2 regions of the Citrobacter sp. FDAARGOS_156 genome follow, and region 2 is predicted to be linked to the other one. Evidence: predicted binding sites of a transcription regulator. Region 2 holds the regulator's gene; the other holds the start of a gene.
What was found. Region 2 encodes Fur, which represses iron uptake genes when iron is present. Its sites were predicted from a motif close to ATAATAATGAGAACNACTATCAA; they were not measured.
Positions count from the first base shown of each region.

Region 1: the regulator Fur is predicted to act here: its motif matches at 3,351-3,373, upstream of feoA (ferrous iron transporter A).

Region 1 covers NZ_CP014030.2:4,612,275-4,624,787, forward strand. Annotated here, with positions in the region: gene greB (transcription elongation factor GreB) at 204-677, shown strand; gene AL515_RS22875 (Tex family protein) at 776-3,109, shown strand; gene feoA (ferrous iron transporter A) at 3,484-3,711, shown strand; gene feoB (Fe(2+) transporter permease subunit FeoB) at 3,730-6,048, shown strand; gene feoC ([Fe-S]-dependent transcriptional repressor FeoC) at 6,060-6,296, shown strand; gene AL515_RS22895 (Rpn family recombination-promoting nuclease/putative transposase) at 6,491-7,477, shown strand; gene bioH (pimeloyl-ACP methyl ester esterase BioH) at 7,521-8,291, opposite strand; gene gntX (DNA utilization protein GntX) at 8,329-9,012, shown strand; gene nfuA (Fe-S biogenesis protein NfuA) at 9,071-9,646, shown strand; gene gntT (gluconate transporter) at 10,015-11,331, shown strand; gene malQ (4-alpha-glucanotransferase) at 11,377-12,513, opposite strand, start outside.
Region 2 covers NZ_CP014030.2:1,730,468-1,742,980, reverse strand. Annotated here, with positions in the region: gene kdpC (potassium-transporting ATPase subunit KdpC) at 1-479, shown strand, start outside; gene kdpD (two-component system sensor histidine kinase KdpD) at 490-3,174, shown strand; gene kdpE (two-component system response regulator KdpE) at 3,171-3,848, shown strand; gene pgm (phosphoglucomutase (alpha-D-glucose-1,6-bisphosphate-dependent)) at 3,948-5,588, opposite strand; gene seqA (replication initiation negative regulator SeqA) at 5,613-6,155, opposite strand; gene ybfF (esterase) at 6,352-7,125, shown strand; gene ybfE (LexA regulated protein) at 7,254-7,541, shown strand; gene fldA (flavodoxin FldA) at 7,697-8,227, shown strand; gene AL515_RS08410 (ryhB-regulated fur leader peptide) at 8,438-8,524, shown strand; gene fur (ferric iron uptake transcriptional regulator) at 8,517-8,963, shown strand; gene tcuR (tricarballylate utilization LysR family transcriptional regulator TcuR) at 9,092-10,018, shown strand; gene tcuA (FAD-dependent tricarballylate dehydrogenase TcuA) at 10,116-11,519, shown strand; gene tcuB (tricarballylate utilization 4Fe-4S protein TcuB) at 11,506-12,513, shown strand, end outside.

The sequences.
Region 1 (12,513 bases), 1.8 Mb from region 2:
CAACAATTAAGTGTATATTCTTAAGAAAGCTAGCGTGAGTCACCAGCGAATTCTGGTATGAATTCCAGGCTAAATTGTTACAAAGCATATTAAACAGCAGCTTAAGTATACAATGTTTCTCGCAATACATTATTTATTCTGTTGATATGCTCATGTAATACTAATTGTGCGCATCATCACAGAGTCGAAGGCAAAACAATAAGATGAAAACGCCCCTGATAACCCGTGAAGGGTATGAAAAACTCAAACAAGAGCTCAATTACCTCTGGCGTGAAGAGCGCCCGGAAGTCACCAAGAAGGTTACCTGGGCCGCAAGTCTGGGCGACCGCAGCGAAAATGCTGACTACCAGTATAATAAAAAGCGCCTGCGCGAGATCGACCGCCGCGTCCGATATTTGACCAAGTGTATGGAGAATCTGAAAATCGTCGATTACTCCCCACAGCAGGAAGGCAAAGTCTTCTTTGGCGCATGGGTTGAGATTGAAAATGACGATGGAGACATCCGCAAATTCCGTATTGTTGGCTACGATGAGATCTTCGGCCGTAAAGATTACATCTCTATCGATTCGCCGATGGCGCGGGCGCTGCTGAAAAAAGAGGTCGGCGAGCTCGCGGTGGTGAACACCCCTGGCGGGGAAGCCAGCTGGTACGTGAATGAGATTGAATACGTTAAGTGAGACCGGAACAATCCGAAGCCCCCGTAGATGACTGGCATTTTTGCCAGTCAATCCGTATAACTATCCCCTGATTTTTTATCCTATAGACGAAGCTATCCATGATGAATGATTCTTTCTGCCGCATTATCGCAGGTGAAATTCAGGCTCGTGCTGAACAGGTAGAAGCTGCCGTTCGCTTGCTTGACGAAGGGAACACCGTGCCGTTTATCGCACGTTATCGTAAGGAAATCACCGGCGGTCTGGATGATACGCAACTGCGTAATCTGGAAACCCGTCTGGGATATCTGCGTGAACTGGAAGACCGCCGTCAGGCAATCCTGAAATCTATCGGCGAGCAAGGCAAACTGACCGACGATCTGGCGAAAGCGATCAACGGCACGTTAAGTAAGACCGAACTCGAAGATCTCTATCTGCCGTACAAACCTAAACGCCGTACCCGTGGGCAGATCGCCATTGAAGCAGGCCTTGAGCCGCTGGCAGACCTGCTGTGGAACGAACCGTCTCACGACCCGGAAACGGAAGCCGCTAAATACCTCAACGCCGACAACGGCGTGGCGGATACCAAAGCCGCACTCGACGGCGCACGCTACATTCTGATGGAACGCTTCGCAGAAGACGCCGCCCTGCTGGCGAAAGTGCGTGATTACCTGTGGAAAAACGCCCACCTGGTCTCCACCGTGGTAAGCGGTAAAGAAGAGGAAGGCGCGAAGTTCCGCGACTACTTCGATCACCACGAACCGATCTCTACCGTGCCCTCTCACCGTGCGCTGGCCATGTTCCGTGGCCGTAACGAAGGCGTGCTTCAGCTTTCGCTGAATGCCGATCCGCAATTCGATGAGCCGCCAAAAGAGAGCCACGGCGAACAGATTATCCAGAACCACCTGGGACTGCGCCTGAACAACGCCCCTGCCGACAGTTGGCGTAAAGGCGTTGTGAGCTGGACATGGCGAATTAAGGTGCTGATGCACCTCGAAACCGAGCTGATGGGCACCGTGCGTGAACGTGCCGAAGATGAAGCGATTAACGTCTTCGCCCGTAACCTGCACGATCTGCTGATGGCCGCGCCTGCGGGGCTGCGCGCCACTATGGGCCTCGATCCCGGTCTGCGTACCGGCGTGAAGGTGGCGGTTGTTGACGGCACCGGCAAGCTGGTCGCGACCGACACCATTTATCCACACACCGGTCAGGCCGCCAAAGCCGCCGTTGCCGTTGCGGCGCTGTGTGAAAAATACAATGTTGAGCTGGTGGCGATTGGTAACGGTACGGCGTCGCGTGAAACCGAACGTTTCTTCCTCGACGTGCAGAAACAGTTCCCGAAAGTCACCGCACAGAAAGTGATCGTCAGCGAAGCCGGGGCATCGGTTTACTCTGCTTCCGAGCTGGCGGCGCAGGAATTCCCGGATCTCGACGTTTCATTGCGTGGCGCAGTGTCTATCGCCCGTCGTCTGCAGGATCCGCTGGCTGAGCTGGTGAAAATCGATCCGAAATCCATCGGTGTGGGCCAGTATCAGCACGACGTTAGCCAGACACAACTGGCGCGTAAGCTGGACGCGGTGGTGGAAGACTGTGTGAACGCCGTCGGCGTCGATCTCAATACCGCCTCCGTTCCGCTGTTGACCCGCGTGGCCGGCCTGACGCGCATGATGGCGCAAAACATCGTCGCCTGGCGCGATGAGAACGGTCAGTTCCAGAACCGTCAGCAACTGCTGAAAGTCAGCCGTCTGGGGCCAAAAGCCTTTGAACAGTGCGCGGGCTTCCTGCGCATCAACCATGGCGATAACCCACTGGATGCCTCCACCGTTCACCCGGAAGCCTACCCGATCGTGGAACGCATTCTGGCCGCCACCGAGCAATCGCTGCGTGACCTGATGGGCAACAGCGACGAACTGCGTAATCTGAAAGCTGCCGATTTCACCGATGAACGTTTCGGGGTACCGACTGTCACCGACATCATCAAAGAGCTGGAAAAACCGGGCCGCGACCCGCGTCCTGAATTTAAAACCGCACAGTTTGCCGATGGTGTAGAAACCATGAACGATCTGCTGCCGGGGATGATCCTGGAAGGGGCGGTCACCAACGTCACCAACTTCGGCGCGTTTGTGGATATCGGCGTTCATCAGGATGGACTGGTGCATATCTCTTCATTGTCGAATAAGTTCGTCGACGATCCACACACCGTGGTGAAAGCGGGCGACATTGTGAAGGTGAAAGTGCTGGAAGTTGACCTGCAACGCAAGCGTATCGCGCTGACCATGCGCCTGGACGAGCAACCGGGTGAAACCAATGCGCGTCGCGGCGGCGGGAACAACGATCGCGCTCAGGGCAATCGCCCGGCCCCTAAAGCCGCGAAACCTCGCGGTCGTGACACTCAGCATGCGGGCAACAGCGCCATGATGGATGCGCTGGCGGCGGCAATGGGTAAAAAACGCTAAGTTTGGATCATGTGCCGGATGGCGGTGTAAACACCCTGTCCGGCATATTTAATATATTATCTTCTCTCCGCCCCTTATATTTATCACCTCATTAACAAATAAAACCTTAATTAAACATTAAGAAAGTCAATAATGACACTGCAGAAACATTCATTCCAAAGCGGAATAAATGTTGAGAAATATCAAAATTGGCTCAAATTATTGTTCAATTCTACATTCCGTCACATTTATTCTATTGATGATAGAAACCATTCTCATTATCATTGTTTTGTTGATTATTTACTCTTTCCTTACGTTGGCTAATCATCTGGTCTCATGCCGCCCTGTCGCCCCATGAGGTAATCATCCAGTTAGCGAGATATAAGTAGGCCCCTATGCAATTCACTCCTGACAGTGCGTGGAAAATTACCGGCTTTGCCCGTGAAATCAGCCCGGCTTATCGTCAGAAACTGTTGTCACTTGGCATGCTGCCCGGCTCCTCCTTCAACGTGGTACGCGTCGCCCCGCTCGGCGATCCTATCCATATCGAAACGCGTCGCGTAAGCCTGGTATTGCGTAAGAAAGATCTGGCGTTATTAGAAGTGGAAGCGGTTTCCTGTTAATACAGTGAGTCTATAAAAATGAAAAAACTAACCATTGGTTTAATTGGTAATCCTAATTCCGGCAAGACAACCTTATTCAACCAGCTCACCGGCGCGCGCCAGCGTGTAGGTAACTGGGCTGGCGTTACCGTTGAGCGTAAAGAAGGTCATTTCGCCACAACGGACCATCAGGTCACGCTGGTGGATTTACCTGGCACCTATTCACTGACGACAATCTCATCCCAGACCTCTCTCGATGAGCAAATTGCCTGTCACTATATTTTGAGCGGCGACGCAGATCTGTTGATCAACGTGGTCGATGCGTCAAACCTTGAACGCAACCTCTACCTGACGTTGCAACTGCTTGAGTTGGGCATCCCCTGCATCGTCGCTCTGAATATGCTGGATATCGCAGAAAAGCAGCAAATCCGTATCGATATCGACGCCCTCTCAGCGCGTCTTGGCTGCCCGGTGGTGCCACTGGTTTCCACCCGCGCCCGCGGCATTGAAGCGCTGAAACTGGCGATCGACCGCTACAAAGAAAACGACACCGTCGAGCTGGTCCATTATGCCCAGCCGCTGTTGCAGGAAGCGGATTCCCTCGCCGACGCGATGGCCAAAGACATGCCACTGAAACAGCGCCGCTGGCTGGGTCTGCAGATGCTGGAAGGCGATATCTACAGCCGCGCTTACGCCGGTGATGCCGCGCAAAACCTGGATGCTGCCGTTGCTCGTCTGAGCGAGACAATGGACGATCCGGCGCTGCATATCGCCGATGCGCGCTATCAGTGCATTGCTGCTATCTGCGATACCGTCAGCAATACTCTGACGGCAGAGCCGAGCCGTTTCACCACCGCGGTAGATAAAATCGTCCTTAACCGCTTCCTCGGACTGCCGATTTTCCTGTTCGTGATGTACCTGATGTTCCTGCTCGCCATTAACATCGGCGGCGCGCTGCAACCGTTGTTTGACGTCGGCTCCGTAGCACTCTTTATCCATGGTATTCAGTGGATTGGCTACACGCTGCACTTCCCGGACTGGCTAACCATCTTCCTGGCCCAGGGCCTTGGCGGCGGGATTAACACCGTGCTACCGCTGGTACCGCAAATCGGCATGATGTACCTGTTCCTCTCCTTCCTTGAAGACTCCGGCTACATGGCGCGCGCCGCATTTGTGATGGACCGTCTGATGCAGGCGCTGGGACTGCCGGGCAAATCGTTTGTCCCGCTGATCGTCGGCTTTGGCTGTAACGTACCGTCCGTGATGGGCGCACGTACGCTGGACGCCCCGCGTGAGCGTCTGATGACCATCATGATGGCGCCGTTTATGTCCTGCGGAGCACGTCTGGCGATTTTCGCCGTCTTTGCCGCGGCGTTCTTTGGTCAGAACGGTGCGCTGGCGGTCTTCTCGCTGTACGTACTGGGTATCGTGATGGCGGTGTTGACCGGCCTGATGCTCAAACACACCATCATGCGTGGTGAAGCAACGCCGTTCGTGATGGAGCTGCCGGTATACCACGTGCCGCACATCAAGAGTCTGATCATTCAGACCTGGCAGCGCCTGAAAGGCTTTGTTCTGCGTGCGGGTAAAGTCATCATCATCGTCAGCATTTTCCTCAGCGCGTTTAACAGTTTCTCGCTGAGCGGAAAAATCGTCGACAACATCAACGACTCTGCGCTGGCCTCCGTTAGCCGTGTTATTACTCCAGTGTTTAAACCGATTGGCGTTCACGAAGATAACTGGCAGGCAACCGTAGGTTTGTTCACCGGCGCGATGGCGAAAGAAGTGGTAGTTGGTACACTGAACACGCTCTATACCGCAGAAAACATTCAGGAAGAAGAGTTCAATCCGGCAGATTTCCACCTTGGCGACGAGCTGCTCGGTGCGGTGGATGAAACCTGGCAAAGCCTGAAAGACACCTTCAGCCTGAGCGTACTGGCCAACCCTATCGAAGCCAGCAAGGGCGACGGAGAAATGGCGACGGGCGCAATGGGCGTGATGGGTGAGAAATTTGGCAGCGCCGCCGCCGCGTACAGCTACCTGATTTTCGTGCTGCTGTATGTGCCGTGCATTTCAGTGATGGGCGCTATCGCACGTGAATCCAGCCGTGGCTGGATGGGCTTCTCGGTTTTGTGGGGGCTGAATATCGCTTATTCACTGTCAACGCTGTTTTATCAGGCGGTCAGCTACAAAGAGCACCCGACCTACAGCCTGGTGTGCATTTTAGCGGTCATCCTGTTTAACATCGTGTTGCTGGGCCTGCTGCGTCGAGCTCGCAGCCGTGTGGACCTCGCACTGCTGGCGACCAACAGAACGGCAAGTTCCTGCTGCTCCAGCACCACTGGCGATTGCCACTAAGGTTATCGACAATGGCATCGCTCATTCAGGTTCGTGATTTATTGGCTTTGCGGGGGCGCATGGAGGCAACACAAATTAGCCACACGCTGCACACCCCGCAGCCGATGATTGACGCCATGCTGAATCAGTTAGAAAAGATGGGCAAAGCGGTGCGGATTCAGGAAGATGCCGATGGGTGTCTTTCCGGAAGCTGCAAAAGTTGCCCGGAAGGTAAAGCCTGCCTGCGCGAATGGTGGGCTTTACGCTAGTGTGCCGCTCCTGCCGGATTCAGCGTTTATGCTGATATTCGGCTTTTTGCGTAACGGCTCCCACAACGATTTCACTGTTTCAGCAAAACAGATCTATCCCTCAGCCTTCCGCGCAGAACTATCAACTCGTGGATGATTACTGTCGATCGAGCAAGTAGAGTCTCGTCATCTTATTTCCCAGGTGACGGATCGCCATGAATACTGACACGACAGCTACGCCGCATGACGCGATTTTCAAAACGTTTTTGAACCACCCAGCGACCGCCCGCGATTTTCTGCAACTTCATCTACCCGACTCTTTGCGTGCACTTTGCGATCTGAACACACTACAACTGGAATCGGGCAGCTTTATTGAAGATGATTTGCGCGCGTACTATTCAGACGTGTTGTGGTCGCTGAAAACTCGTGAAGGCGATGGCTACATTTACACCATCATTGAACATCAGAGTACCGCGGATGCTCATATGGCATTTCGCCTCATGCGCTATGCCATTGCCGTAATGCAGAGGCATCTGGACGCGGGCCATAAGCAACTACCGTTGGTGATCCCCCTACTTTTTTATCATGGTACCGTCAGCCCATATCCCTATTCACTTTGTTGGCTGGACGAGTTTGATGACCCGGAGTCCGCCAGACAACTTTATAGCACCGCGTTTCCACTGATCGATATCACCGTTGTACCCGATGACGAGATTATGCAGCACCGCCGGATGGCGCTGCTGGAGCTCATCCAAAAACATATACGTAAACGCGATTTGATGGGGTTAGTAGAAAAACTCGCCATCCTGCTTGTTAAAGGACACGCTAATGACAACCAGTTGAAAGCCCTGTTTAATTACCTGATGCAGGCCGGGGACACCGCGCGTTTTAGCGAATTTATTCACCAGGTCGCCGAACGTTTACCTCAACACAAGGAAAAGTTGATGACTATTGCCGAAAGATTACGTCAGGAAGGGCACCTTAATGGTCTTCAGGAAGGTCACAGGAAAGGGTTACGAGAGGGATTACAAGAGGGGTTACGAGAGGGATTACAAGAGGGGTTACGAGAGGGTTTGCAACAAGGCAAACGTGAGGAAGCTCTGCGCATTGCAACAACCATGCAGGTTGATGGCATAGACCCGCTGACTATCTGCAGAATCACCGGCCTGACTGCTGAGGATCTGGCTACGTGCAGCCATTAATCCCCAGCCCGGCAGCATGATTCTACCGGGCAAAACAGCGGATTTATAGCCGCTGTTTTAACGCCACCAGCGCTGAGCAGAACTCCGCCGGATGCGAGATAAACGGCGCATGCGCCGCCTTAGCAAACACCAAAGACTCGCTCTGCGGCCACAGTGCATCCAGCATCGGGACCACTTTGCGCGGCACCAGGCCATCGAGGTAGCCGTACAACCGCAGGAAAGGCATTTCCACCGCGCACAGCGGTTCTCGCAGATCGACCGTTTTCAGGATCTCCAGCCCGCCATTAAGCACCTCGACGTCCGGCATGGGTAAAGCCAGCACCGTTTTCTTCAACGCTCGCGCATCCTGACGCGCGGTTTCCGTACCCATCGTTTGCAATGCCAGAAAACGCTCCACTGTACGCTGGAAATCTTCGCTCAGCTGCTGCTGGAAGCCTGCCAGCACTTCTGGCTTGATGCCTGGCCACTCCTCGCGCGCGCTAAAGCAAGGGGAAGAGGCCACGGTCACCAGCGCCTGAACACGCTCAGGATGGGTTAACGCCACCTGGCTTGCAACCAGCCCGCCCAGGCTCCAGCCGAGCCAAATGGCTTTCTCCGGTGCCTGTTTTAATACTCGCTCAGCCATCTCTTCCAGCGACATCGCGCCGAAACCCTGGCTGCGGCCAAATCCCGGTAAGTCGACAAGATGCAGCGTGAAATGCGAGCTCAGTTCCTCGCTTATGCAATGCCACACCTCTGCATTCAGTCCCCATCCGTGCAGCAGCACAAGATGGCAATTTCCCGAACCCTGGGTCTGCCACCAGATGTCATTCATCAGTTACTGTTCTCTTTTAGCTAACAAGGATGTCTCTATGCTAACAGTACCAGGATTATGCTGGCTATGCCGAATGCCGCTGAGGTTGGGGCATTGGGGAATTTGCTCTGTCTGCACACGGGCAGTACGCCAGCATGACAGCCTGTGCCCACAGTGCGGGCTACCGGCCATTTACACCTCGCTTCCCTGTGGTCGTTGCCTACAAAAACCACCGCCGTGGCAGCGCCTGGTTTCAGTCAGCGATTATGTTCCGCCAGTAAGCGGGCTTATCCACCAGCTTAAATTTTCACGGTACAGCGAAATAGCCCCTGCGCTGGCACGTCTGCTGTTGCTGGAGGTATTGCAGGCACGGCGCGTCAGCGGTCTTCCTCTGCCAGACAGGCTCATCAGCGTACCGCTCTGGCAGCGACGGCACTGGCGCAGGGGGTTTAATCAGAGCGAATTACTGTGTCGCCCACTGGCGCGCTGGCTGGGCTGCGACTGGGACAGCCGGACCATATCGCGGGTTCGGGCAACCGCCACGCAGCACCATCTCAGCGCCCGATTGCGTAAACGTAACCTGAAAAACGCCTTTCGCCTTGAATTGCCGGTGCAGGGACTCCATATGGTTATTGTGGATGATGTCGTCACTACCGGAAGTACCGTCGCGGAAATCGCGCAGCTGCTTTTACGCAACGGCGCGGCGACTGTCCAGGTATGGTGCCTGTGTCGAACCTTGTAGAGCCTCGATGATGGGCGTATTATAACCAAGTAAAATAGTCAACTATTAGGCCATTACTATGATCCATATTTCCGATGCTGCACAAGCGCACTTTGCCAAACTGCTGGCAAATCAGGAAGAAGGGACACAAATCCGCGTATTTGTGATTAATCCCGGCACGCCTAACGCTGAATGCGGCGTTTCTTATTGTCCGCCGGACGCCGTGGAAGCAACCGACACCGCCATTAAATTTGACCTGCTGACCGCATATGTTGATGAACTGAGCGCACCGTATCTGGAAGATGCAGAAATCGATTTCGTTACCGACCAGTTAGGCTCCCAACTGACCCTGAAAGCGCCAAACGCCAAAATGCGTAAAGTTGCCGATGATGCGCCGCTGATGGAACGCGTGGAGTACATGCTGCAATCGCAGATCAACCCGCAGCTGGCAGGCCACGGTGGTCGCGTCTCTCTGATGGAAATCACCGATGAAGGCTACGCCATTCTGCAGTTTGGCGGCGGCTGTAACGGCTGTTCAATGGTCGATGTGACGCTGAAAGAAGGTATCGAGAAGCAGCTGCTGGCTGAATTCCCGGAACTGAAAGGCGTTCGCGATTTAACCGAACACCAGCGTGGCGAGCACTCTTACTACTAGCGACCAGACTTGTAGGCCCGGTAAGACGCATCCGCGTCGCCATCGGGCCTTGATGCCGGATGGCAGCGTAAACGCTTTATCCGGCCTACGCCCTTACATTTCTCTGCACGTACCCTGCAACAATCCCCCGCATAATTTGACCAGCCTCTCATAATTTAAATTTTGCCTGTTCAGGTGATTTTCAAGCGCAGTATGTTACCCGTATCATTCGTATCAGCACCCAAGACGCACATAACAGCCAGCGAAACTGATTAGTTTTACGGGCAATCAGCATTGGTGCTGTGAATACGCTGTTCCCGGTCGGGACAATCGGAATTTGTCATCTAAACACTGACGTTACCCATAACAAAGTAAAGGCCAGGTAAATCATGCCATTAGTCATCGTTGCTATCGGTGTAATCTTGTTACTCCTCCTGATGATCCGTTTCAAAATGAACGGTTTCATCGCTCTCGTCCTGGTGGCGCTTGCTGTCGGATTGATGCAAGGGATGCCACTGGATAAAGTCATTGGTTCGATTAAAGCCGGTGTCGGCGGAACCCTTGGCAGCCTCGCCCTGATTATGGGTTTTGGCGCCATGCTGGGCAAAATGCTGGCGGACTGCGGCGGCGCACAGCGCATCGCAACCACCCTGATTGCTAAATTCGGCAAAAAACATATTCAGTGGGCGGTGGTATTAACCGGCTTCACCGTTGGTTTTGCCCTGTTCTACGAAGTTGGTTTCGTACTGATGCTGCCGCTGGTGTTCACCATTGCCGCTGCTGCCAATATCCCGCTGCTGTACGTTGGCGTGCCGATGGCTGCCGCGCTGTCCGTAACGCACGGCTTCCTGCCGCCGCACCCGGGTCCGACTGCTATCGCCACTATTTTCCATGCAGATATGGGTAAAACCCTGCTGTTTGGTACGATTCTGGCAATCCCGACCGTTATTCTCGCCGGTCCTGTTTACGCACGTTTCCTGAAAGGTATCGATAAGCCGATCCCGGAAGGTCTGTACAGCGCGAAAACCTTCACTGAAGAAGAGATGCCAGGCTTTGGCGTCAGCGTCTGGACCTCTCTGGTCCCGGTGATCCTGATGGCTATGCGCGCCGTGGCAGAGATGATCTTGCCGAAAGGACATGCTTTCCTGACTGTTGCAGAATTCCTCGGTGACCCGGTTATGGCAACGCTTATCGCGGTGCTGATTGCGATGTTCACGTTTGGTCTGAACCGCGGACGTTCGATGGATCAGATTAACGACACGCTGGTGTCTTCAATCAAAATCATCGCGATGATGCTGTTGATCATCGGCGGTGGCGGTGCCTTCAAACAGGTCCTGGTTGATAGCGGCGTCGACAAATACATCGCTTCAATGATGCACGGCTCTAACGTGTCTCCACTGCTGATGGCATGGTCTATTGCGGCGGTCCTGCGTATCGCACTGGGTTCTGCAACTGTTGCGGCAATCACCGCTGGCGGGATTGTGGCACCACTGATTGCAACGACCGGCGTAAGCCCTGAGCTAATGGTTATTGCAGTTGGTTCTGGTTCCGTCATTTTCTCCCACGTGAACGATCCTGGCTTCTGGCTGTTCAAGGAGTACTTCAACCTGACTATCGGTGAAACCATCAAGTCATGGTCAATGCTGGAAACCATTATTTCAGTATGCGGCCTGGTAGGGTGCCTGCTGTTAAATATGGCAATCTGATGTAAAAAAGCCGGGTGGCGCTAGCGCCTACCCGGCTTAATTTCTTTACTTCTTCTTCGCCGCTGCTTTTCGCCGCTTATCCAAATCCTTAATCAGCTTGTTCACGCCCTCATCTGCAAACATCTGCTCCAGCGTGGCGGTGAGCTTACGCCGCCAGTTTTTGTACTGGTCGCTGGTCCCCGGAATGTTGACCGGTTCAGCCATATCCAGCCAGTCTTCCGGTTGCAGGCCCAGCAACGCGCTGTTGCTGTCAGCGATGTAGCGTTGCATGCCGCGATTAAGAATCGGCGTCATCGACATCAGTGACGCCTTGTGACCAGCACGTTTTGGCAGGCAGCCGTATTTGTGCAGCGCGTCCAGCAGCCCCTGTTTCGCCAGCTCCCGGTCCTGATACAACCCCCGCAGCACGACTTCATCCGGGTACAGGCCCAGCGCCTTACCCAGCGTCAAATCGCCGCTATCCCAATAACCTTTAAGCGTAGGAAGGTCATGCGTCGCCGCGACTGCCATTGATTGTTCCGGGTACGCTTTCGGCGCACGGAAGTTTTTCTCATGGTCATTCTCGAAATAAAGCACTTTGTAGGAGTACACGCCGCTGTCGCGCAGCTTGCTGACGATCTCCACGGGAACGGTACCCAGATCCTCACCAATTACCATGCAGTGATGACGTTTACTCTCCAGCGCCAGAATTGAAAGCAGGTCATCGACCGGATAGTGCACGTAAGCGCCGTGATCGGCAGTTTCACCGTAGGGGATCCACCACAGACGCAGCATCGACATAACATGGTCGATACGCAGCGCACCGCAGTTCTGCATATTGGCGCGCAGCAGTTCGATAAACGGTTCGTAGGCGCGTGCCGTAATGATGTGCGGATCCATCGGCGGCAGCCCCCAGTTTTGCCCAAGCGGCCCAAGAATATCCGGCGGCGCGCCAACTGAGGCTTTCAGACAATACAGTTCACGGTCACACCAGGTCTCTGACCCACCTTCTGCCACACCAACCGCCAGGTCGCGATACAGTCCAATCGGCATCGCAAAACTCTGGCTGGTTTTCCAGCAGTCAGCAAACTGGGTATACGCCAGCCACTGCAGCCACAGGTAGAAATCCACCTCATCACGATGCTCTGCGCAGAACTGTTTGACCTCCGGCGAATCTACCGACTGAAAAGCTTCCGGCCACAC
Region 2 (12,513 bases):
GGCAGTGGTGGTTCCCCCACCAGGCTAACGGGTCGCTTCTCCGCGAAGGTCAGATTGTTCGCGGCTCCAAGCTCATTGGGCAACAGTTTACCGCTGCCGGTTATTTTCAGGGACGCCCCTCAGCCACAGCGGAAATGCCCTATAATCCAATGGCTTCAGGCGGCAGTAATCTGGCAGCCAGCAACCCGGAACTGGATAAACAGCTGCAAAGCCGGATTGCCGCGCTGCGTGCCGCCAACCCGCAGGCAAATCCTGCCGTTCCGGTAGAGCTGGTAACAGCTTCCGCCAGCGGGCTGGATAACAACCTGACGCCAGCTGCGGTGGCCTGGCAAATCCCCCGCGTGGCGCAGGCTCGCAACCTCAGCGTTGAAGAGGTCACGCGCCTGGTTGCACAATACACGCAAAAGCCACTGGTCAGTTTTATCGGCCAGCCGGTAGTTAACCTGGTAGAACTTAATTTAGCGCTGGATAAGCACTGAGAAAAAGGACATGCATAGCGAACCCCTACGTCCTAACCCCGATCGCCTGCTGGAGCAGACCACCGCGCCGCACCGGGGAAAACTGAAAATTTTCTTCGGCGCCTGTGCGGGCGTGGGGAAAACCTGGGCCATGCTGGCGGAGGCCCAGCGACTGCGGTCGCAGGGGTTGGATGTGCTGATTGGCGTGGTGGAAACCCACGGGCGCAAGGAGACCGCCGCACTGCTTGACGGTCTCACCGTGCTGCCGTTGAAACGTCAGGCACACCGTGGGCGGCATATCAGCGAGTTCGATCTTGATGCCGCCCTCGCCCGCCGCCCGGCGCTGATTTTGATGGACGAACTGGCACACAGCAATGCGCCAGGCTCACGCCACCCCCGCCGCTGGCAGGATATTGAAGAACTGCTGGAAGCCGGGATTGATGTTTTTACCACCGTTAACGTTCAGCACCTGGAAAGCCTGAATGATGTGGTCAGCGGCGTCACCGGTATTCAGGTACGCGAAACCGTTCCTGACCCGTTTTTCGATGCCGCTGACGACGTGGTACTGGTCGACCTCCCCCCCGACGATTTGCGTCAGCGCCTGAACGAAGGCAAGGTCTATATCGCCGGTCAGGCGGAAAGAGCCATCGAGCATTTCTTTCGCAAAGGGAATCTGATTGCACTACGTGAACTGGCGCTGCGACGCACCGCCGATCGGGTGGACGATCAGATGCGTGCCTGGCGGGGGCGTCCGGGAGAAGAAAAAGTCTGGCATACCCGCGATGCCATTTTACTGTGTATTGGACACAACACCGGCAGCGAGAAACTGGTGCGAGCGGCTGCACGCCTGGCGGCGCGTCTGGGTAGCGTCTGGCATGCGGTATATGTTGAAACACCTGCGCTACACCGGCTACCCGAAAAACGGCGGCGGGCAATCTTAAGCGCGCTGCGACTGGCACAGGAACTGGGGGCTGAAACGGCCACTCTCTCCGACCCTGCCGAAGATAAAGCGGTGATCCGCTATGCCCGTGAGCATAATCTGGGGAAAATTGTCCTCGGGCGTCCAACTACACGTCGCTGGTGGCGCAGCGACTCCTTTGCTGACAAGCTGGCCCATCGCGCACCGGATCTCGATCTGATGATTGTAGCCCTCGATGAGCCCCCTGCACGCCCTGTGCTGCAAACCGCAGATAACCGCACCTTTAAGGATAAATGGCGGGTACAAATCCAGGGTTGTGTGGTCGCTGCTGCATTGTGTGCTGTTACGACATTGATTGCCATGCAGTGGTTGGTTGCATTTGACGCAGCCAACCTGGTGATGCTCTATCTACTGGGCGTGGTGGTGATCGCCCTGTTCTACGGGCGCTGGCCATCGGTGGTGGCGACGTTTATCAACGTCGCCAGCTTTGATCTCTTCTTTATTGCGCCACGCGGCACGCTTGCCGTTTCCGACGTCCAGTACCTGCTTACCTTTGCCGTGATGCTAACGGTAGGTCTGGTTATTGGTAATCTGACCGCCGGGGTGCGTTATCAGGCCCGGGTTGCACGTTATCGTGAACAGCGTACGCGTCATTTGTATGAGATGTCGAAAGCACTGGCTGTAGGGCGCAGCCAACAGGATATCGCCGCCACCAGCGAACAGTTTATTGCCTCAACGTTCCAGGCCCGTAGCCAGGTTTTACTGCCCGGCGAGAACGGTAAGCTGGCCCCTCTCACCCATCAACAGGGCATGACGCCTTGGGATGACGCTATTGCCCAATGGAGCTTTGATAAAGGGCAACCCGCCGGCGCAGGCACTGACACCTTACCCGGCGTGCCGTATCAAATTTTACCGTTAAAAAGCGCCGACAAAACGCATGGGCTGCTGGTCGTGGAACCGGGAAATTTACGCCAGTTGATGATCCCCGAACAGCAACGCCTGCTGGAAACCTTCACTTTACTGGTCGCCAGTGCGCTGGAACGCCTGACGCTAACCGCCAGCGAAGAGCAGGCCCGATTTGCCAGCGAGCGCGAAAGTATTCGCAACGCCCTGCTCGCTGCTCTGTCCCACGATTTGCGCACGCCATTGACGGTGTTGTTCGGCCAGGCAGAAATCTTAACGCTGGATCTGGCAAGCGAAGGATCGCCGCACGCACGTCAGGCCAGCGAAATTCGCCAGCACGTCCTGAACACGACCCGACTGGTGAATAACCTGCTGGATATGGCGCGAATTCAGTCTGGCGGCTTTAATCTTAAGAAGGAGTGGTTAACGCTGGAAGAGGTGGTCGGCAGCGCCCTGCAGATGCTGGAGCCAGGTCTCTCTGCCCCGATAAATCTGTCGTTACCAGAACCGTTGACATTGATTCACGTCGATGGCCCGCTCTTTGAACGGGTGCTGATTAATCTGCTGGAAAATGCCGTCAAATACGCGGGCCCACAGGCGCAGATCGGTATTGATGCCAGCGTTGATGGCGAACACCTGCAACTGGACGTCTGGGATAATGGGCCGGGTGTTCCATCGGGTATGGAACAGCGCGTTTTTGACAAATTTTCTCGGGGAAATAAAGAGTCATCGGTGCCAGGCGTTGGGCTGGGGCTGGCAATTTGTCAGGCCATTGTAGACGTGCATGGCGGGACTATTTCTGTCCACAATCGCGCGCAGGGAGGAGCATGTTTTCGTGTTACACTGCCCCAGGAAATTCCCCCTGAACTTGAAGATTTTCATGAGGATATGTGACGAACGTACTGATTGTTGAAGATGAACAGGCCATTCGCCGCTTTCTACGCACCGCGCTGGAGGCCGATGGGCTACGTGTATTTGAAGCGGAAACGCTGCAACGTGGTCTGCTGGAAGCCGCCACGCGAAAACCCGATCTCATCATTCTCGATCTCGGCCTGCCGGATGGCGACGGCATTGATTTTATTCGCGACCTGCGTCAATGGAGCGCGATCCCGGTGATTGTGCTTTCAGCCCGCAGTGAGGAAAGCGATAAAATCGCCGCGCTGGATGCCGGAGCCGATGACTATCTCAGCAAACCTTTTGGTATTGGCGAGCTGCAGGCGCGATTGCGTGTGGCATTGCGTCGCCACGCCAGCGGGACGTCTCCCGAACCGGTCGTGCATTTTTCTAATGTTAAAGTGGATATCGCCGCCCGCCTCGTACACCGGGGTGACGAAGAAATTCATTTGACGCCGATTGAGTTTCGCCTGTTAGCGGTATTGCTGAATAACGCCGGGAAGGTGCTGACGCAACGTCAGTTATTGAATCAGGTTTGGGGACCAAACGCCGTCGAACACAGTCACTATCTGCGTATTTATATGGGACACCTGCGCCAGAAGCTGGAACTGGACCCGGCCCGCCCGCGTCATTTTCTCACCGAAACCGGAATTGGCTATCGGTTTATGCCGTGAATATGCACTGAATAAAAAAGCCGGATCAGCTGATACGCTATCCGGCTTTTTCATCATTCATACCGGATGACGACGCTAGCGTCTTATCCGGCAGGTGATTTATGCGTTTTTCAACACTTCGCTGACAATCTCGACCGCTTCTTTCTCGATCTGCTTGCGGTGTTCCTCACCGAGGAAGCTTTCGCAGTAGATCTTGTAAGCATCTTCGGTACCAGAAGGACGCGCAGCAAACCAGCCGTTATCGGTCATCACCTTCAGGCCGCCAATCGATGCGCCGTTGCCTGGCGCTGCCGTCAGACGCGCAGTGATCGGGTCGCCCGCCAGCGTGCTGGCGCTCACCATTTCCGGAGAGAGCTTAGACAACGCCGCTTTCTGCGCGGAGGTGGCCCCAGCCTGAATTCGGTTATAGCTCGGTGCGCCAAAGCGCGCCGCCAGTTCGTTGTAATGCTCCTGCGGGTTCTTGCCTGTCACTGCCGTAATTTCCGCTGCCAGCAGGCACATGATGATGCCATCTTTGTCGGTTGACCACGGTGTACCGTCGAAACGCAGGAAAGATGCCCCCGCGCTCTCTTCCCCACCAAAGCCAAAACTGCCGTCAAACAGACCGTCAACAAACCATTTAAAGCCAACCGGCACTTCAACCAGTTTACGCCCTAACTCATTCACTACACGGTCAATCATCGCCGATGACACCAGCGTCTTACCGACGGCAACATCTTTGCCCCACTGCGGACGATGCTGGAACAGGTAGTTGATCGCTACCGCCAGATAGTGGTTCGGATTCATCAGTCCAGCCGGTGTTACGATACCGTGGCGGTCATAGTCCGGGTCATTGGCAAATGCCAAATCGAATTTGTCACGCAGCGCCAGCAGACCGGCCATCGCGCACTCGGAGGAACAGTCCATACGAATGGCGCCGTCTTTATCGAGATGCATAAAGCGGAAAGTCTGGTCGACCTGATCGTTAACGAGGGTCAGATTCAGGTTGTAGTGCTGAGCGATACGTTTCCAGTATTCGATACCGGAACCACCCAGTGGATCAACGCCCAGCGTCAGACCCGCTTTCTGGATTGCCGCCATATCGACGATATCTGCCAGCCCTTCCACGAAGGGTTGAACCAGGTCTTGTTCTTTAACATGACCGGACGCCAGCGCGGCATCCAGCGGAATACGCTTCACGCCTTTCAGACCATCAGCCAACAGTGCATTAGCCCTGTCTTCTACGACTTTGGTGACGTTGGTATCTGCCGGGCCACCGTTTGGCGGGTTGTATTTAATTCCGCCGTCTTCTGGTGGGTTATGGGACGGCGTGATCACAATGCCGTCAGCCAGCGGACCGCCTTTTTTATTGTGGACCAGGATAGCATTCGACACGGCAGGGGTGGGCGTAAAGCCGTTGTTTTCCTGCACAATGACATCAACACCGTTCGCTGCCAGCACTTCCAGCACAGAGATGAAAGCCGGTTCAGACAACGCGTGGGTATCCTTGCCCACATAGCACGGGCCTGTAATCCCGTTTTTCGCACGTTCTTCGGCAATCGCCTGAGCGATAGCCAGAATATGCGGCTCATTAAAACTATGACGACCCGCACTACCGCGATGTCCGGACGTACCGAACTTAACGGCGTGCTCAGCGTTCCCTGCTGTTGGTTTCAGTACATAGTACTGTGCCGTCAGTTGGGCGACGTTAATCAAATCACTCTGTTGCGCAGGTTGACCTGCACGGTTGTGGATTGCCATTGCCTGGTCCTTCTAATGCAAGGATTAAATTGTTCCGCAAACCTTTTCAATCAACTCCGCGGGGAATTGCATTGACTGCATGATGTGTTCAACCATGCTGCATTTACGGCCGGTATTGGTATTGGTGATCACCCAATATGGCGTGCCTGGCACGTGTTTCGGTTTGGTTTGATTACCATTTTTCAGCAACGTCTGTTCATCCGCTGCAAAATAAACGCGCGTACGTCCGTGCAACGATTCCGTTGCTTCGGCGAACGCGTTGTTATCCAGTGAGTAAAGTGTAGACAGCACCAGCATAAAGCGATTCACTGCTTTTTTCTGTTCCGCATATTCATCGGAAAGCAGCAGTTCACGCATGGCGCGCACTTTGTCTTTCGTAGGGTTGACCGGCTTGGCTTCCACGACAGGTTGTACCGCGCGGACTTCTTTTACTACCGGAGTGACAGGCTGTGATGCGGCGGAAAACTTCAACATACGCCGTAAAATGTCGGATGCGCTCTCGCCAATATGCTTGGTGTGGCTGGCAATATAGCTATAGAGTTCATCATCAACTTCAATCGTTTTCATCTTAATCCAGTGCAATGTTTGGCTGAATACAAGTTGTCAGGACTTTACACGCTGTAGTGTAAAGGCAAATCCTAACAGCGGATAGCGTCAAGCCTGGTGACCAGCAAAACTCGGAGTAACCGTAGTTGTTGCAGCCATGTGGCAGAATGGTCAACATGATACCCTAACCCGTCAGTGTGAAAAAAAGAACTTTGCCATGAAATTGAATATCCGAGCGCAATCTGCGCAAAACCCGCACAATAATTCTCCCATCGTCCTGGTTCACGGCCTGTTTGGCAGTCTGGATAACCTCGGGATCCTGGCACGCGATCTCGTGGCCGATCACGACATCATCCAGGTTGATATGCGAAATCATGGTCTCTCCCCTCGTTCACCTGAGATGAATTATCCGGCCATGGCGCAAGATCTGCTGGATACGCTGGACGCTAGGCAGATTGAAAAAGCGATCTTTATTGGCCACTCGATGGGCGGTAAAGCCGTTATGGCGCTGACTGCGCTGGCTCCTGAACGTGTCGAACGGCTGGTCGCCATCGACATTGCTCCCGTTGACTACCATGTTCGCCGCCACGATGAGATTTTTGCGGCAATCAATGCCGTAACCGATGCACAAGCGTCCTCACGCCAGCAGGCGGCGAGCGTTATGCGTCAGCACCTGCAAGAGGAAGGTGTTATCCAGTTTCTGCTGAAATCCTTTGTTGACGGCGAGTGGCGCTTTAACGTTCCCGTATTGTGGGATCAATATCCTCATATCGTCGGTTGGGAGACCATTCCGGCGTGGGAACACCCGGCGCTGTTTATCCCCGGCGGTAATTCACCTTATGTGACCGAAGCATATCGCGAACAGCTACTGGCGCAATTCCCGCAGGCCCGCGCACACGTTATTGCCGGCGCAGGCCATTGGGTACATGCGGAAAAACCCGATGCGGTGCTGCGCGCCATCCGTCGTTATCTGAGCGAGCAGGTTAACTGATTAAAAACTCAGCGTCCGCGCGTGATTACGCGCGTGGGCGTTGGCGCGCCTCCCCTGCTGATGTATTATGGCGCGCTATCCATCCGGGCGGACGCCTGGCTGATTGTTTCCCCGAAGTCACCAAGATCATGGCCAAAGAACAAACGGACCGTACGACATTAGATCTGTTCGCGCAGGAGCGTCGCCCGGGACGACCCAAAACTAATCCGCTCTCGCGTGATGAACAGTTACGTATTAACAAACGTAATCAGCTTAAACGCGACAAAGTTCGCGGGCTTAAGCGTGTCGAACTGAAACTGAACGCCGATGCCGTTGACGCTCTGAACGAGCTGGCCGAGGCACGCAACATGAGTCGCAGTGAACTCATCGAAGAGATGCTGATGAACCAACTCACCGCATTGCGCGGTCAGGCTTAGTCTGAATTTCTGCTCTAAATCATAAATCGTGTAGCACAGAGTGCAGTCCTGCGTGTTTGCTGTTTCCGCATGCCTGACTGTTCTGCTATGATTGCCCTTATCCGTGGGCAATGCGCCACCACCATTTCAATAAGTTTCAAGAGGTTATTTTACTCATGGCAATCACTGGCATCTTTTTCGGCAGCGACACCGGTAATACCGAAAATATCGCAAAAATGATTCAAAAACAGCTTGGTAAAGACGTTGCCGATGTACATGACATTGCAAAAAGCAGCAAAGAAGACCTGGAAGGGTATGACATTCTGCTGCTCGGCATCCCAACCTGGTACTACGGTGAAGCGCAGTGCGACTGGGACGACTTCTTCCCTACTCTCGAAGACATTGATTTTAACGGTAAACTGGTGGCATTGTTCGGCTGTGGCGACCAGGAAGATTACGCAGAATATTTCTGTGATGCGTTAGGCACCATCCGTGACATCATTGAGCCGCGCGGCGCCACCATCGTCGGCCACTGGCCAACGGCGGGTTACCATTTTGAAGCGTCTAAAGGTCTGGCAGATGACGACCACTTTGTCGGTCTGGCTATCGATGAAGATCGCCAGCCGGAACTGACCGCTGAACGCGTAGAAAAATGGGTTAAGCAGATCTCTGAAGAGCTGCACCTCGACGAAATCATCAATGCCTGATTTCGTGCGGCGTAGATATTCATCTGCGCCGCATCAATAGATAGAACCAATCAAAATAATTGCTACAAATTTGTAACTTTTTCGCCTGACCCTGTACAATGGCTGGATGCCAATCGGGTATTGCACAGTGTGTTTGTTGGTGATACCACGTTTTGATTAACAATATTTGCCAGAGACTTGCAGTTTTCATTTAGGCATGGCAGTTCTATAATGATACGCATTATCTCAAGTGCAATTTCTGTCACTTCTGTTAATGAAGTGAACCGTTTAGCTACAGGACAGATTCCGCATGACTGACAACAATACCGCATTAAAGAAGGCTGGCCTGAAAGTAACGCTTCCTCGTTTAAAGATTCTGGAAGTTCTTCAGGAACCGGATAACCATCACGTCAGTGCGGAAGACTTATACAAACGCCTGATCGACATGGGTGAAGAAATTGGTCTGGCGACCGTGTATCGCGTGCTGAACCAGTTTGATGATGCCGGTATCGTGACCCGCCATAATTTTGAAGGTGGTAAATCCGTCTTCGAACTGACTCAACAGCATCATCACGATCACCTGATTTGCCTTGACTGCGGCAAAGTGGTCGAGTTCAGCGATGACTCCATCGAAGCGCGTCAACGTGAGATTGCGGCTAAACATGGCATTCGTTTAACTAACCATAGCCTCTATCTGTACGGTCACTGCGCTGAAGGCGATTGCCGCGAAGATGAGCACGCGCACGACGGCAAGTAATGTAATGCTCTCTGAAAAGCCAACCATCCGGTTGGCTTTTTTTATGCGCGTTATCAGCGTGTTTCCCCTTCCCTCCACTCTTGTGTTGCTTTAATGTAAAAAGCAATTGTCCCTTCCGGAGAGTCGAAATGGAACTTCGCCAGCTACGTTATTTTGTGCGCATTGTAGAAACCGGCAGCATGGGTAGCGCGGCGCTCGACCTCAGTATCGGTGTTTCGGCGCTCAGCCAGCAAATGACCCGCCTGGAAAACGAACTCGCCATACGTCTGCTGCAACGTACCTCGCGTGGCGTGACGCCCACCAGCGCTGGACTGGCATTTTACGCCCAGGCACAGCTGGCGCTCCGTCACGCAGACGATGCGATCCTCGCCGCACGGGAGGCCAGACTTTCCGGGCACGTCAGCGTCGGCATGGCCCCCAGTACTGCTTCCGTTCTTGGGATGCCTTTCATCAACGCCATGCGGGAAAGCTATAGTGATGTCCGCCTGCATGTGGTGGAAAGCCTCTCTGGTAACCTGGAACGAATGATTAATACCCGCCAGATTGATCTGGCGGTGGTATTTCAAAAAGAAAAGATCCTGCGCTGGAGCGCCAGACCGATTCTCGAAGAACGGCTATTTTTAATTGGTACTCATGCCCTACTGGCTGATATTACCGATGACAATATTGCTCCAGCCCAATTGGCACGTATTCCATTGATAATGCCAAGCCCAGGACATGGTCTGCGCGGCAGACTGGATGCTATCAGCCAGGAGCATGCGCTGAACATTGAGATCGCGACAGAAATTGACGGCCTGACGCTACTGATGCACGCCGTTCGCAGCGGAATCGGTGCAACACTTCAGCCCGGTGCGGCAATTTCCCATCTCGATAAAGAGACATTAAGAGTGATTGGCATCCATAATCCCATACTTAGCCGCCCCAACTTTTTGGTCAGCCTTTCTGACGATGAACTCACCCCAGCAGGTCTCGCTGCCCGTGTGGTACTAGCCAAAGTGATGCATCAACTGGTGGAATCTGGACACTGGCCAGGTGCGATCCTTTACAATAATTAAAGGGCTGTTTAGCATCGCGTCATAGCGTCCACACAACTTACTCGTATACATTTTAATTACAAACTTAACAATTGGTTAAGTGGTAATGGAGTATGCGATGGTTGATGTTCTGGTGATTGGCGGCGGCAATGCTGCACTATGTGCCGCCTTAACCGCCCGGGAGCAAGGCGCTTCGGTACTGTTGCTTGAGGCAGCCCCGCGTGAATGGCGCGGAGGAAACTCCCAACACACGCGTAATTTACGCTGTATGCATGATGCGCCACAGGATGTACTGGTGGAGAGCTATCCAGAAGAGGAGTATTGGCAAGATCTGCTGCGCGTAACGGAAGGAAATACCAACGAAGCCCTGGCACGTCTGGTGATCCGTACCTCATCACAGTGTCGCGACTGGATGCGCCAGCACGGCGTCAATTTTCAACCTCCACTCTCAGGCGCTCTACACGTGGCGCGAACCAATGCCTTTTTTATGGGCGGCGGGAAAGCCCTGGTGAATGCCTATTATCGCAGCGCAGAAAAGTTAGGCGTGCAAATCCGCTATAACACCCCGGTACAGGCGCTTGAATTGCACAACGGCGAGTTCGTAGCGGCGCTGGCTGGTGCAGAGCGCATTCCGGCAAAGACCTGCGTGCTTGCCGCTGGCGGGTTTGAATCTAACCGCGAATGGCTGCGAGAAGCCTGGGGTGAGAACGCCCGCGGTGAATGGCCTGCGGATAACTTCCTCATTCGTGGCACGCGCTTTAATCAGGGCGTACTGCTCAAATTTATGATCGATGCCGGCGCGGACATCATCGGCGACCCCTCCCAGTCACACTGCGTGGCGATTGATGCCCGGGCCCCCTTATATGACGGCGGGATTTGCACCCGCGTGGACTGTGTTTCGCTTGGCATCGTAGTGAACCGCGATGCAGAACGATTTTATGATGAAGGCGAGGATTTCTGGCCCAAACGTTATGCCATCTGGGGACGTCTGGTCGCCCACCAGCCCGGGCAAATTGGTTACTCCATTATCGACAGTAAAGCCATCGGTCACTTCATGCCCCCGGTTTTTCCAGGCGCACAGGCCACTACGTTAGCAGAGCTGGCACGCCAGTTGGGACTGGATACTGAGCGCTTTACCCATACTGTCATGCAGTACAACAGCGCCTGCCTGCCAGGCCACTTTGACCACACCACTCTGGATAACTGTGCAACACAAAATCTGACACCGGCAAAAACACATTGGGCGCGACCACTGGATACGCCACCTTACTATGGCTATGCCTTACGTCCGGGGATCACCTTCACCTACCTGGGGTTAAAGGTGAATGAACACGCCGCAGTGCATTTTGCCGGGCGTCCAAGTCGCAATCTGTTCGTCGCCGGGGAGATGATGGCGGGCAACGTGCTGGGAAAAGGCTACACCGCAGGTGTAGGCATGTCGATTGGGACCACCTTTGGCCGTATTGCCGGAAAAGAAGCCGCTCTGGCAGCACGTGAGGAGGCACATCATGAAACCGCTTGAGAAATTAATTATCGAAGCGAAAATGCTAACCGAGCCGGAAGCGGAAGTTGAACGAGTTATGCAAGTCTGCAATGCCTGCCGCTATTGCGAGGGTTTTTGCGCCGTGTTCCCGGCGATGACTCAGCGTCTGGAATTCGGTAAAGCGGATATCAACTATCTGGCCAACTTGTGCCATAACTGCGGCGCCTGCCTGCACGCGTGTCAATACGCACCGCCCCATGAATTTGCTATCAATGTACCGAAAGCAATGGCAGAAGTAAGGCTGGAAACCTATCAGCACTACGCGCAACCCGCCGCCTTTGGCGCGCTTTATCGTCGTGCAGGCGTCACCGTGACGCTGTCGCTGGTTTTCGGTCTGATCCTGTTTTTACTCCTCGCTATAGGTTTAACAGGCACGTTACTCCATCCCCCGCTGGCCGGAGATTTCTACCAAATTTTCCCGCATAACCTGCTGGCATGGATGTTTGGTTCAGTCTTTATTCTGGCGATGGGTCTGCTGATGGCGGGCGTTATCCGCTTCTGGCGGGAGATTTCTCCGGGGATGCCGCGTTCCTCTGACATTGCTGAAGCCTCTCACAATGCGCTGACGCTGAAATATCTCGATGGCGGGCACGGCAAAGGGTGTAACGAAGCAGATGATGCCTTCACCCTGATGCGCCGCCGTTTCCATCACTTCACCTTCTACGGTTTTCTGCTCTGCTTTGCCGCCACCGTGGTGGCAACGGGCTATCACTACTTTGCCGACATAGAAGCGCCCTATCCGTTCCTCAGCGTTCCGGTCATGCTGGGCACATTAGGCGGCATTGGCCTGGTTGTCGGCCCAGCGGGTTTGTTATGGCTGAACCTTAAGCGCTCACCGCTACAGGGCGACGCACGGCAAAAACCGATGGATCGCGGTTTTATCCTGTTGCTGCTACTGACGAGTCTGACGGGCTTAGCGTTGTTGGCAGGCAGAGATACCTCAGGGATGGCTATTTTGCTTGCTATTCATCTT